2 regions of the Phyllobacterium sp. P5_D12 genome follow, and region 2 is predicted to be linked to the other one. Evidence: predicted binding sites of a transcription regulator. Region 2 holds the regulator's gene; the other holds the start of a gene.
The links. The regulator HrcA, encoded in region 2, represses chaperone genes, less so after heat shock. The targets are predictions, from matches to a motif close to GTTAGCACTCNCNNNNNGNGAGTGCTAAC.
Positions count from the first base shown of each region.

Region 1: groES (co-chaperone GroES) is a predicted target of HrcA. The motif match lies at 3,853-3,881, and genes of this name have one in related genera.

Region 1 is NZ_JBFUMG010000149.1:38-6,479, reverse strand. Features, by position in the region: gene ACXJ5O_RS12090 (TIGR01459 family HAD-type hydrolase) at 1-708, opposite strand, end outside; gene ACXJ5O_RS12085 (cation diffusion facilitator family transporter) at 869-1,867, shown strand; gene ACXJ5O_RS12080 (ArsR/SmtB family transcription factor) at 1,864-2,178, shown strand; gene ACXJ5O_RS12075 (zinc-binding alcohol dehydrogenase family protein) at 2,229-3,242, opposite strand; gene ACXJ5O_RS12070 (winged helix-turn-helix transcriptional regulator) at 3,345-3,695, shown strand; gene groES (co-chaperone GroES) at 3,942-4,238, shown strand; gene groL (chaperonin GroEL) at 4,296-5,942, shown strand; gene ACXJ5O_RS12055 (winged helix-turn-helix transcriptional regulator) at 6,044-6,442, opposite strand, start outside.
Region 2 is NZ_JBFUMG010000002.1:8,296-14,737, forward strand. Features, by position in the region: gene ACXJ5O_RS00300 (adenosine kinase) at 1-905, shown strand, start outside; gene ACXJ5O_RS00305 (trimeric intracellular cation channel family protein) at 897-1,550, opposite strand; gene grpE (nucleotide exchange factor GrpE) at 1,674-2,387, opposite strand; gene hrcA (heat-inducible transcriptional repressor HrcA) at 2,462-3,529, opposite strand; gene rph (ribonuclease PH) at 3,665-4,381, shown strand; gene ACXJ5O_RS00325 (VOC family protein) at 4,392-4,799, shown strand; gene rdgB (RdgB/HAM1 family non-canonical purine NTP pyrophosphatase) at 4,796-5,443, shown strand; gene hemW (radical SAM family heme chaperone HemW) at 5,440-6,442, shown strand, end outside.

The DNA.
Region 1 (6,442 bases), on a different contig from region 2:
GAAAAGGTCGGCGCCCTTGATGTCAGTCAGCATACCATCGCCGATAGCGAGGACGCGCGCGAGATCGACAGGCTCGCCGCGCACTTCCGCAGCAGCGGCAACAGCGGCCTCGTAAATTGGGCGATGCGGCTTGCCGGCAATCAAGGTGCGGCCCCCGAGTTGGCTGTAATCACGGGCAAGAGCTCCTGCGCACCATATGAGGCGGTCGCCGCGCTCGACGACAATATCCGGATTGGCGCAAATGAACGGCAGATCACGCGACCGGAATCGGGTCAGCATTTCGGCATAGTCTTCAGGTGTTTCCGTCTCATCGTCAAAGAATCCGGTGCACACAACGACGTCTGCCTCGCGTTCCTCGACAAGTTCGACGTCCAACCCTTCATACAGCGTTTCATCGCGCTCAGGCCCAAGGTGAAAGACATGGCGGGGCGCATTGCGGATCAATTCGCGCGTGACATCACCGGACGTGACGATACGGTCATAGGATGACTCAGGCACGCCGAGCGCGTGTATCTGCTGCGCGACGCTGTCGAAACGGCGCGGTGCATTGGTTATAAGTACGACCGTCAGACCGGCTTTCCGCGCGCGTGATAGAGCTGCCGATGCGGAAGCAAAAGAATCCACGCCATTGTGCAGAACGCCCCAGACATCGCACAGGAGTACATCGTAACGATCCATCAATTCGTCGAGACGCTGCAAATGTATCATATCGGTCATGCCGATCCTTTCCGAGAACGCAAAGCCCGACACCGCTTACCCGATTGCATGAAATGTGTCACCCATGATCATCGGCGATTGTTTCGCGTCCAAATATTGACAGCATACATATGAACAATTATTGATATGTTTGTTATAACTAGGGCAAGCCATGTCACATTCACACGAAGGCCACGACCACGCACCGAAGATCACGGTGGATAATCAGCGCAAAGTGTTGATCGCGTTTTTCATTACATTCGCCTTCATGATTGTCGAAGTCATCGGCGGTATATTGTCGGGTTCGCTGGCGCTGATCGCCGATGCTGGCCATATGGTGACCGACGCGGCGGCTCTCGCGCTGTCCTATGCGGCATTTCATTTCGGCAAACGGGCAGCGGATGAGCGGCGCACATTCGGCTATTTGCGTTTTGAAGTCATTGCCGGGCTGATGAACGCCATCGCGCTCTTCGCTATCCTCATCTGGATTACCATCGAAGCAATTGATCGCTTCCGCAACCCCGGTGAAGTACTGGCAGGGCCGATGCTGATCGTCGCGACGATCGGGCTGGTCATCAACATTGCTGTATTCTGGATCCTTACGCGCGGTGACAGCGAGCACGTTAATATCAAGGGTGCAATCCTGCATGTGCTGGGCGATCTGCTTGGTTCCGTCGGGACAATCATCGCCGCTATCGTCATCTATTATACGGACTGGACGCCGATAGACCCCATCCTCTCTGTCTTCGTCTGCCTGCTTATCCTGCGCAGTGCCTGGGCATTGCTGCGAAATTCAATGCATATTCTTCTTGAAGGTGCGCCGGCGAACGCCTCGCCGGAAGAGATCGAGCAGCATTTGAAGAAAACCATACCCGGTTGCGCCAATGTTCGGCACGTTCACGTCTGGATGATTACATCAGGGAAAGCGCTCGCGACGTTGCATGTGCTGCCGCAAGCGGACGCCAACCCACATTTGCTGGTCAAGCAGGTCGAAGCCGAACTGAGAACGAAGTTCGGGATTGAACACTCCACCATTGCAATCGACTGGCCGGATACCGCGCCGGAGGATTGCTGCCTTGGCATCGAGCCGGGCGGCGATCACGAAGAACATGACCATGCGGATCATGACCACGCGCCGCATAGTCATGGTCACGAGGATCATAAACATTGAGCAAGCTGGCGATTCCGTCACAACTCGATACGACGATCCTCGCAGAGACGTTTCGGCTGCTTGGCGATCCGACGCGGCTGCGCATCCTGTTCTTCTGCCTCGACGAGCCGAGATCAGTCGGTGATATAGCGACTAGCCTCGATCTGTCGCAGTCGCTGGTAAGCCATCACCTGCGACTGTTGCGCGGGGCACGGCTGGTACGGGGCAACCGGCAGGCAAAGCAGATATTCTACGAGCTAGCCGACAAGCACGTCAGCGACATGCTCGTCGATATGGCGCATCACGTTTGTGAAGAGCAGTCCGACGACTGACGCTGCTCTTTTAGCCGCTTCTACTCATATAGCCAGCACGATTGGCATGGTTAAAATCCAGACAGTACAATCTTGCCCTTGGCGCGGCCGCTTTCGATGAGTGCATGTGCTCTCTTCAGATTGGCGGCGTTGATCGGGCCGAAGTCATCGGCGAGAGTGGTTTTGATCGTCCCCTCGTCAACGAGTTCCGACACCTTGTTCAAAATTCGATGCTGAGCATCCATATCGGGTGTCTTGAACAGCGCCCGTGTAAACATCAGCTCCCAATGCAGCGATATGCTCTTGCGCTTCAACAACATGACATCGAGTGTCTTCGGATCATCAATCAGTGCGAACCGGCCCTGCGGCGCGATCAGCGTGGCGACTTCGGCAAGATGCGCGTCGGAGTTGGTGGTTGAGAACACGAATCCCGGAGCGCCTATACCCAGCGCTTCTACTTGTGCTGCGATAGGTCTTGAATGATCAATGACGTGATGGGCGCCGAGATTACGGGCCCAAGCCTGCGTTTCCGGACGCGACGCCGTGGCGATGACGGTGAGGTTGGTCAACTTTCGCGCGAGCTGAATAGCGATCGATCCAACTCCACCGGCGCCGCCGATGATAACGATGGCATTGGCCGCCCCGAGGACCGGTGTTTCGACGTGAAGCCGATCAAACAACGCTTCCCACGCGGTAATCGATGTCAACGGTAAGGCGGCCGCGGCGCTGAAGCTCAGCGATGATGGTTTTTTGCCGACGATACGCTCATCGACTAGGTGAAATTCTGAGTTCGTGCCGGGACGATCGATCACACCAGCGTAGAACACTTCATCACCCGGCTTGAAGAGTTGTGTCTCGGGACCCACTGCGGCTACGACGCCTGACGCATCCCAGCCAAGCACCTGGGCGCTTCCCCCTTCCGGTTTTAGCCTGACCCGGACCTTGGTGTCGACGGGATTGACAGATATCGCCCTCACCTCAACCAACAGGTCTCGGCCACTTGCTTCGGGCTTCGGCAGGTCGATATCGACCAATGAAGTTTCAGCGGTGATGGGTTGTGATTCGAAATAGGCGACAGCGCGCATGATCGTTGCTCCTGGAAAAGTTGACCTGCCCGAGATGCGCCTTATATTACATAAGTGCAAGAATGCACATACAATGCATATAGTGTCAAAAAGGATACCGTTATGCCGCGCGTGCGCCACAAGACGTTTGATTGTTCCGCAGGATGCCCCGTGGAAGGTGTTCTCAACCTGATCGATGGCAAGTGGAAAGGCGTGATCCTTTACCATCTCATGTCAGGTACGCTGCGGTTCAATGAAATTCGCCGCAAGCTAGTCAATGTCACGCAGCGCATGCTGACCAACCAGCTGCGCGAATTGGAAGCTGATGGGCTGATCATACGCAAGGTTTATGCCGAGGTGCCGCCCAAGGTCGAGTATTCGCTTTCGGAGCGCGGCCGTAGTCTGGAGCCGGTTATCAACGCCTTGAAGGCATGGGGTGATGCCAATCTCGCTGTCGACAAGGAAGCAGCCTGACTCTTCGTTTCATCAATACATCACATTTATATGGAATAAACGCTTGGCTGCAGCGCTAGCGAGCGCCTTGCGACTGCCGATTTTGGGTTTACCGCAGAAAAGATTCATCGCAGCTTTCCCTTGACTCTTCAGTGTCATCCCACTATCTCCGGCCGCAGTTAGCACTCACCTCTGTCGAGTGCTAATAACGCGGATGGCGCAGCTGTCCGCGACATCGTTTTGACACCAACATCAAGGGTTCTAACCATGGCCAAGACCAAGTTCCGCCCGCTTCACGACCGCGTCGTAGTACGCCGCGTCGAATCCGAAGCAAAGACTGCAGGCGGCATCATCATTCCGGATACTGCCAAGGAAAAGCCACAGGAAGGCGAAATCGTCTCCGTAGGCACTGGCGCTCGTGACGAAGCAGGCAAGCTCGTACCACTCGATGTCAAGGCAGGCGATCTTATCCTGTTCGGCAAGTGGTCCGGCACGGAAGTCAAGATTGGCGGCGAAGACCTGCTGATCATGAAGGAATCCGACATTCTGGGTATCCTCGGCTAATCACCGACCTTTCAACAAAACTTCGATCAAACCGGGTTCAATCCCAGGAGAGATAAAATGGCTTCCAAAGAAGTAAAATTCGGCCGCGACGCGCGTGAGCGCATGCTGCGCGGCGTCAACATCCTTGCAGACGCTGTCAAGGTAACACTCGGCCCGAAAGGCCGTAATGTTGTTATCGACAAGTCCTTCGGCGCTCCGCGCATCACCAAGGACGGCGTAACCGTTGCCAAGGAAATCGAACTCGAAGACAAGTTCGAAAACATGGGCGCACAGATGGTGCGTGAAGTCGCTTCGAAGACGAACGACATTGCCGGTGATGGCACCACGACTGCTACTGTTCTTGCCCAGGCTATCGTTCAGGAAGGCGGCAAGGCTGTTGCTGCCGGCATGAACCCGATGGATCTGAAGCGCGGCATCGATCTCGCTGTTGCAGAAGTCGTCAAGCAGCTCGGCAAGAGCGCCAAGAAGATCAAGACTTCGGAAGAAGTTGCGCAGGTTGGCACGATCTCTGCCAATGGCGAGACTGAAATCGGCGAAATGATTGCCAAGGCGATGCAGAAGGTCGGCAACGAGGGTGTTATCACCGTCGAGGAAGCCAAGACCGCTGAGACCGAGCTCGAAGTCGTTGAAGGCATGCAGTTCGACCGCGGCTACCTGTCGCCATACTTCGTCACCAACCCTGAAAAGATGGTTGCTGATCTCGAAGACGCTTACATCCTTCTGCACGAGAAGAAGCTTTCAAACCTGCAGGCTCTTCTGCCGGTTCTTGAAGCTGTTGTTCAGACCTCCAAGCCACTCGTCATCATCTCTGAAGACGTCGAAGGCGAAGCTCTTGCAACCCTCGTCGTCAACAAGCTGCGTGGCGGCCTGAAGATTGCTGCTGTCAAGGCTCCTGGCTTCGGCGACCGCCGCAAGGCAATGCTGGAAGACATCGCGATCCTCACCGGTGGTCAGGTCATTTCCGAAGATCTCGGCATCAAGCTCGAAAGCGTTACGCTCGACATGCTCGGCCGCGCCAAGAAGGTGTCGATCACCAAGGAAAACACCACGATCGTTGACGGTCATGGCAAGAAGGGCGAAATCAACGCCCGCGTCGGCCAGATCAAGCAGCAGATCGACGAAACCACTTCCGACTACGACCGCGAGAAGCTGCAGGAACGCCTTGCCAAGCTCGCTGGCGGTGTTGCCGTTATCCGCGTTGGCGGTGCAACGGAAGTAGAAGTGAAGGAAAAGAAGGACCGCGTTGACGACGCCCTCAATGCAACCCGTGCGGCTGTTGAAGAAGGTATCGTTGCTGGCGGTGGCGTTGCTCTCCTTCGCGCTTCGGCTGGTCTTACCCTCAAGGGTGCAAATGCCGATCAGGATGCTGGCATCAACATCGTTCGTCGAGCTTTGCAGGCTCCGGCTCGCCAGATCGCAACGAACGCAGGCGATGAAGCTTCGATCGTTGTTGGCAAGATCCTTGAGAACAAGAAGGACACATACGGCTACAACGCGGCTAATGGCGAGTACGGCGATCTGATCGCTCTTGGCATCGTCGATCCGGTCAAGGTTGTCCGTACTGCTCTGCAGGATGCGGCGTCGGTTGCTGGCCTTCTCGTCACTACCGAAGCCATGATCGCCGAAGCTCCGAAGAAGGACAACGGCGGCGCTCCCCAGATGCCAGGCGGCGGAATGGGCGGCATGGGCGGTATGGACTTCTAAGAAGTCCTCATCCACGCAAATACGGAAAAGGCGGGTTTCGACCCGCCTTTTTTGTTATCACAGCTGTTTAACGTACTCTTGTACAGGCTTGGCAAGATTCCCTATTCTGCCGCGTCAGCGAATCTCCGCTGTACCTCGGCATTCCCGTGGGTTGCGTCGAAACGGGCACGGGCCTCGCTGACACGTTGCTCGTTCCTGATCGCCCAGTCGCCTAGTCCACGCACGGGAACCAGCAGATCGCGTCCCAGGTCCGTCAGCTCGTAATCCACACGTGGCGGAATGGTCGGATAGACCGTTCGCGTGACGAAACCGTCGCGCTCAAGGCTGCGTAATGTGCTCGTCAGCATCTTTTGCGAGATACCATTGATCGCTCGCTTCAACTCGTTGAATCGCATTGAGCGATTGCCAAGATAACTGACGACCAGCACCGTCCATTTATCGCCGACCCGCGCCAGAATGTGATGAACCGCGCTACACGCGGAGGTTACTTCAAAGTGATC
Region 2 (6,442 bases):
TCATCAAGAACGCCATGAACCTGATCGATGCCGATCGCGCGGAGTTCCTCTACGAGCGCATGGGTCCCGCGATCGAAGCCTCCGGTGGAAGTGCCGGCAACACTGCGGCAGGTGTCGCCAGTCTCGGCGGGCGTGCAGCCTATTTCGGCAAAGTAGCAGACGACCAGCTCGGCCATGTCTTCATCCACGATATCCGCTCCCAGGGCGTAGCTTTCGATACACGCGTATTGAACGCGCCTCCGCCTACCGCGCGTTCGATGATCTTCGTCACGCCCGATGGCGAGCGCTCCATGAACACCTATCTCGGCGCCTGCGTCGAGCTTGGGCCGGAAGATGTTGAAAGCTCCAAGGTATCGGAGGCTAAGGTCACCTATTTCGAGGGCTATCTCTGGGATCCGCCCCGGGCCAAGGAAGCAATCCGCCTGTCGGCGAAGATCGCGCATGAACACGGGCGCGAAGTGTCGATGACGCTGTCAGACCCTTTCTGCGTCGATCGCTATCGCGAGGAGTTCCTTGAACTGATGCGCTCCGGCACGGTGGACATCGTCTTTGCCAACGAAGCGGAATTGAAGTCGCTGTATCAGACCGATGATTTCGAAACGGGCCTTGAACTCATCCGCAAGGATTGCAAGCTTGCGGCCGTCACCCGCTCTGAAAAGGGCTCCGTCGTGGTCTCGAAGGATGAGACTGTCGCAGTTCCAGCTATCGAGATTTCCGAACTGGTCGATACGACCGGCGCTGGCGATCTTTATGCCGCCGGCTTCCTGTTTGGCTATACGAACGGCCGATCCCTGACGGATTGCGCGAAGCTTGGTTCGTTGACCGCCGGTCTGGTCATTCAGCAGATCGGTCCGCGGCCGCAGCAGAACCTGAAAGCGGCTGCCGAGCAAGCCGGACTACTTTGATTTGATATAGCCCTCGCGCTTCAGCTCTTCCGATGTGCGACCGGGCTTGTGATACGTCGGCAGCGCCCAGCCGAAATAGAGCGCACCGCCGCGTACGACAAACGCGGCGAGCGCTGCGACGAGCGCTGAAATCTCCGGCCCGACGGCGAGGCTGTGCAGCACTATGTATGTGACCGACCCGGCGAGGGCGGCGGTCACATAGATCTCGCGCCGCATCAGCACGGACGGTTCTCCGGATATGATATCGCGCAGAATTCCACCAAACGTCGCCGTCATGATTCCGGTAACAATCGCAATCGTTGAATCGAAGCCTAGCGCCAGGCTTTTGGCCGCGCCGATTACACTGTAAGCGGCAAGACCGAGCGCATCGAGCCAAAGCAGAACGCGGTAACGCGATTCGAGCAGATTGGCAGAAAAGTAGACGAGAATGGCTGCCGCAGAGCAGACCATAAGATTTCCGGGATCCTTGACCCAGAACACCGGTACACCAAGGATCAAGTCGCGCAGTGTGCCACCGCCGATCCCGGTGACGGCGGCGAGAAAGACGAAGGCGATAATGTCGAGCTGGCGGCGCGACGCTGCCAAAGCCCCGGTTGCAGCAAAGACGAATACTCCGGCGTAGTTGAAAAGCTGGATCATGGTCATCGGCAGTTCCCCCACGCCGTTATTCTAGGTTCACGGCTTGGTTACGATAGTGCATGGCAGTAAAATGAAAAGAGCCACATTCCGCTTGGAAATGTGGCTCCCAAAGCTGATCTGACGATCGGATCAGGCGTCTTTTTCTGCCTGCGGATTGATCGGGCCAGGCTCAGGCTGACCTTCGGCAGCCGCCTGTTTAGGACCGCCTTTTGATACGCCGACAAGCGCCGGACGCAGCATGCGGTCACCGATGACGAAACCGCTCTGCGCAACCTGCAGTACCGTGTTGTGCGGCACGTCGGCATTTGGAATTTCGAACATCGCCTGATGGAAATTGGGATCGAATTTCTGGCCCAAGGGATCGAGTTTCTTGACGCCATGGCGTTCCATTGCCGACATCAGCGAACGCTCCGTGATCTCGACGCCTTCAGCGAGGGTCTTGAATCCTGCATCGCCACTTGCCAGCACATCGGCAGGAATGGCCTCCAATGCACGCTTCAGATTGTCGGAAACGGAGAGCATGTCGCGGGCGAAATTGGCGACCGAATAGGCACGCGCATCGTGGACATCGCGCGCAGTACGCTTGCGCAGGTTTTCCATGTCGGCGGCAAGCCGCAACAGCTGGTCCTTCAGGTCGCCGTTTTCGGCACGCAATTTGTCAAGCTCGGCCCAGTTATTGGCATTTGCCTCAATCTCGTCGTCCTGAGCGAGGGCATATTCTTCAGCCTTGCGTGATTTGAGAAAATCATCGGCAGCGCGCTTCAGCGCATCGCGATCGCGCGGATTCTTCAGGTCGCGCTGGTCGAGATCGGGAGTGTCGTGATTTTTCTTGTCTTCAGCCATGTATCCTGTCCATTCAATATTCATAAGTTGCGCTGGATATCGAGGTTTAGGCCATAAAAATCAAGTCCAAATGACTACCAAAGCAGCCGCGAGACGAGCTGGGCGGTATAATCTACCATAGGTACGATACGCGCGTAATTCAGCCTTGTCGGGCCAATGACACCGAGTGCTCCAATGATCCGCTGTTCGGAATCGCGATAGGGCGCAATCACCAAAGAGGATCCAGAAAGCGAAAACAGCTTGTTCTCCGAGCCTATGAAGATGCGCACGCCTGGTCCGGCTTCCGCCAGATCAAGCAGTTGCAGCGTGCCCTCCTTGGTCTCGAGATCATCGAAGAGGTGCCGCAAACGATCAAGATCCGCTTCGGCGCTCACCGATTCAAGCAGGTTACCTCGCCCGCGCACGATCAGCCGTGCCGGCTGGCCGCCGCCATCGCCGCCCCATATCGCGAGACCCTGTTCGACCAGATGTTGCGAGAGGGCGTCGAGCGCCTGCTGGGTTTCTTCCTTCAGCCGGGCGATTTCCTGCCGCGCCTCGGTGATAGTGCGGCCTTGAATATGTGCATTGAGGAAATTCGAGGCTTCGATCAATTGCGACGGCGTCACGCCAACCGGCAGATCGATGACGCGGTTTTCGACATCGCCGCTTTGCGTGACCAGCACGGCGAGAGCCCTTGTCGGTTCTAGCCTGACGAATTCGATATGCTTGAGCGCACCTTCCGCCTTGGCCGCGAGCACCAGCCCTGCCCCGCGCGACATGCCGGAAAGGATCTGGCTCGCCTGCGTCAGCACGTTTTCGGCCGATTGCGTTTCACCCGCCCTGACCTGCGCCTCGATGGAATTGCGTTCGGACTTGGAAAGGTCGCCAACTTCCATGAAGGCATCGACGAAGAAGCGCAGGCCGATCTGGGTCGGCAAGCGGCCGGCGGATATATGCGGCGCATAGACGAGCCCGAGATGCTCGAGATCGCTCATCACATTGCGGATCGTCGCCGGAGACAATGAAACAGGCAGGATGCGCGACAGATTGCGTGAACCCACCGGCTCACCATCGCCGAGGTAACTCTCGACGATGCGCCGGAAAATATCGCGCGATCGCTGATCGAGCGATTGCAATGTGTCCGGAACAACAGTCCTGTTCATCGTGCCTCAGCTTTTGCTTATCAGACCTTGATATAAGCGTTCTCTGCGCAATCATCAAAGCCTTTGATCAAAGCCTTTGCTTCATCACCCCATCACGGTTAAAAGGCCGGGAACACATCAACAAGAGGTCTACCCATGCGTCACTCCAAGCGAGCCCCCGACGAAATGCGCGCCATTTCCTTTGAGCGCGGCGTTTCCAAACATGCCGAGGGCTCGTGCCTGGTCAAGTTCGGCGACACGCACGTCTTGTGTACTGCCAGCCTTGAGGAAAAAGTGCCGGGCTGGATGCGCAACACCGGCAAAGGCTGGGTGACTGCAGAATACGGCATGCTGCCACGCTCGACCGGCGATCGCATGCGCCGCGAAGCTTCCTCCGGTAAGCAAGGCGGCCGTACCCTGGAAATTCAGCGTCTGATCGCCCGCTCTCTGCGCGCGGTCGTCGACCTGCAAGCGCTCGGCGAAGTCCAGATCACCGTGGATTGCGATGTCATCCAGGCTGACGGCGGCACCCGCACCGCAGCGATTACCGGCGGTTGGGTTGCGTTGCACGAATGCCTGCGCTGGATGGAAACGCGCCAGATGCTCAAGGTGGAAAAGGTGCTGAAGGATCATGTCGCGGCCATTTCCTGCGGCATTTCCAATGGCACGCCTGTGATCGATCTCGATTATCTCGAGGACTCGACCGCGCAGACGGACGCCAATTTCGTCATGACCGGCAAGGGTGGCATCGTCGAGGTTCAGGGAACCGCCGAAGGCGAACCCTTCTCCGAAGAGGAATTGCTGTCGCTGATGGGCCTTGCCCGCAACGGCATCACCCGCTTGGTCTCCTTGCAGAAAATGGCCGTCAGCTAGGGTCAGGACCATGCAGCCCTCGGGAATATTGGAAACAGCGCTTTATGTGACCGATGTCGAGACGGCTGCACGATTCTACGGCGATGTGCTCGGCTTGGAATGCATCCTGCGTGCGGGCGAAGAATCCGTGTTCTTCCGCTGCGGGCCGGGCATGCTGATCCTGTTCGACGCGGAAAAACTGAAAGAACGCCCGAAAGGTGGTTTGCCGATACCCTCCCACGGCGCTACGGGTCCCGGTCATGTCTGCTTTCGGGCAACACGGGATGAAATTACCGAATGGAAATCCCATCTTGAAGCGCATGGTGTTGCCATCGAAAGTGAATTCGACTGGCCGAATGGCGCGCATTCGCTGTATTTCCGCGATCCGTCGGGTAACTCGATCGAATTTGCTGAACCGAAATTATGGAATTTGAAATGAAGACACTCGAAAAAGGCAAGCTGCTTGTCGCCAGCCATAATCAAGGCAAGATCGATGAAATGATCGACCTGCTCGGTCCGTTCGGCTTTGAAGTCGTATCGGCGAAGGATTTGGGGCTGCCCGAACCGGATGAAACCGGCACGACCTTTGAGGAAAATGCCTATATCAAAGCTTTCGCCGCTGCCAAGGCCACCGGTCTTGTCGCGCTTTCCGATGATTCGGGCCTTTGCGTCGACGCACTAGAGGGCAAACCGGGTGTCTATACGGCCAATTGGGCGGAATTGCCCGATGGCAAGCGTGATTTTGCCCATGGCATGCAAAAGGTTGAAGCGGAACTGCAGCAAGCGGGCGCTAACGCGCCTGAAAATCGCAGCGGCCGTTTCGTTTCGGTCATCTGCCTTGCATGGCCGGATGGCGAAGCCAATTATTATCGTGGCGAGGTGGAAGGCGAACTTGTCTGGCCGCCGCGCGGAACGGCCGGTTTCGGCTTCGATCCAGTGTTTAAGCCGGAGGGCCACGACGTGACGTTCGGCGAAATGACGGCCGAACAGAAACATGGCTGGAAGCCTGGCGACAAGGACGCGCTGTCGCATCGCGCCCGCGCCTTCCAGCATTTTGCCAAAGATTGTCTGGACTTGGGATGAACAAGTCCGACAAAGGCGAGTCCGGATTCGGCGTCTATGTCCATTGGCCGTTCTGCATGGCCAAATGCCCCTACTGCGACTTCAATTCGCATGTCAGGCATCAAGCTGTTGATCAACCGCGCTTTGCCGCAGCCTTCGCACGCGAAATGGCGACAATGCGGACCCGCACCGGCGAGCGCACTGTTTCCAGCATTTTCCTCGGCGGTGGCACACCCTCGCTGATGCAGCCGGAAACCGTGGCATCCGTTCTCAACGAGATTTCACGCAATTGGCATGTGCCGGATGATATCGAGATCACGCTCGAAGCCAACCCGACCAGCGTCGAGGCGGAACATTTTCGTGGTTATCGCGCCGCCGGTGTGAACCGCGTTTCGCTTGGCGTTCAGGCCCTCAACGATCCTGATTTGCGCCGCCTCGGCCGGATGCACAATGTCGAGGAGGCGCTAGCCGCGATCAAACTGGCGCGGGAGATCTTTCCCCGGCTCTCGTTCGACCTGATCTATGCGCGGCCCGACCAGACGATTGCCGCATGGCGCGACGAGCTGGCAAAGGCCATCTCCTATGCCGCGGACCATCTGTCGCTCTATCAATTGACTATTGAAGAGGGCACGCCGTTCTATAACCTTTGGAAAGCCGGCAAACTGGTGACGCCCGATGGTGATCATGCAGCAATGCTTTATCAGGAGACGCAAGAGGTCACGGCACGGCATGGCCTGCCCGCCTACGAGATTTCGAATCATGCCGCGCCGGGCGCTGAGTCGCAGCACAATCTCGTCTATTGGCGCTACGGCGAATATGTCGGCGTCGGCCCGGGAGCACACGGCCGCTTCATCGAGAACGGCACGCGAGCCGTGACGATCACGGAGCGTCATCCGGAAACCTGGGTGCAAAAGGTAGAAACCGCCGGTCATGGGGTCGTCGAAGAAGAGTTTCTGACGCATGAGCAGGAAGGCGATGAATTCCTGCTCATGGGATTGCGGCTTGTCGAGGGGATCGACC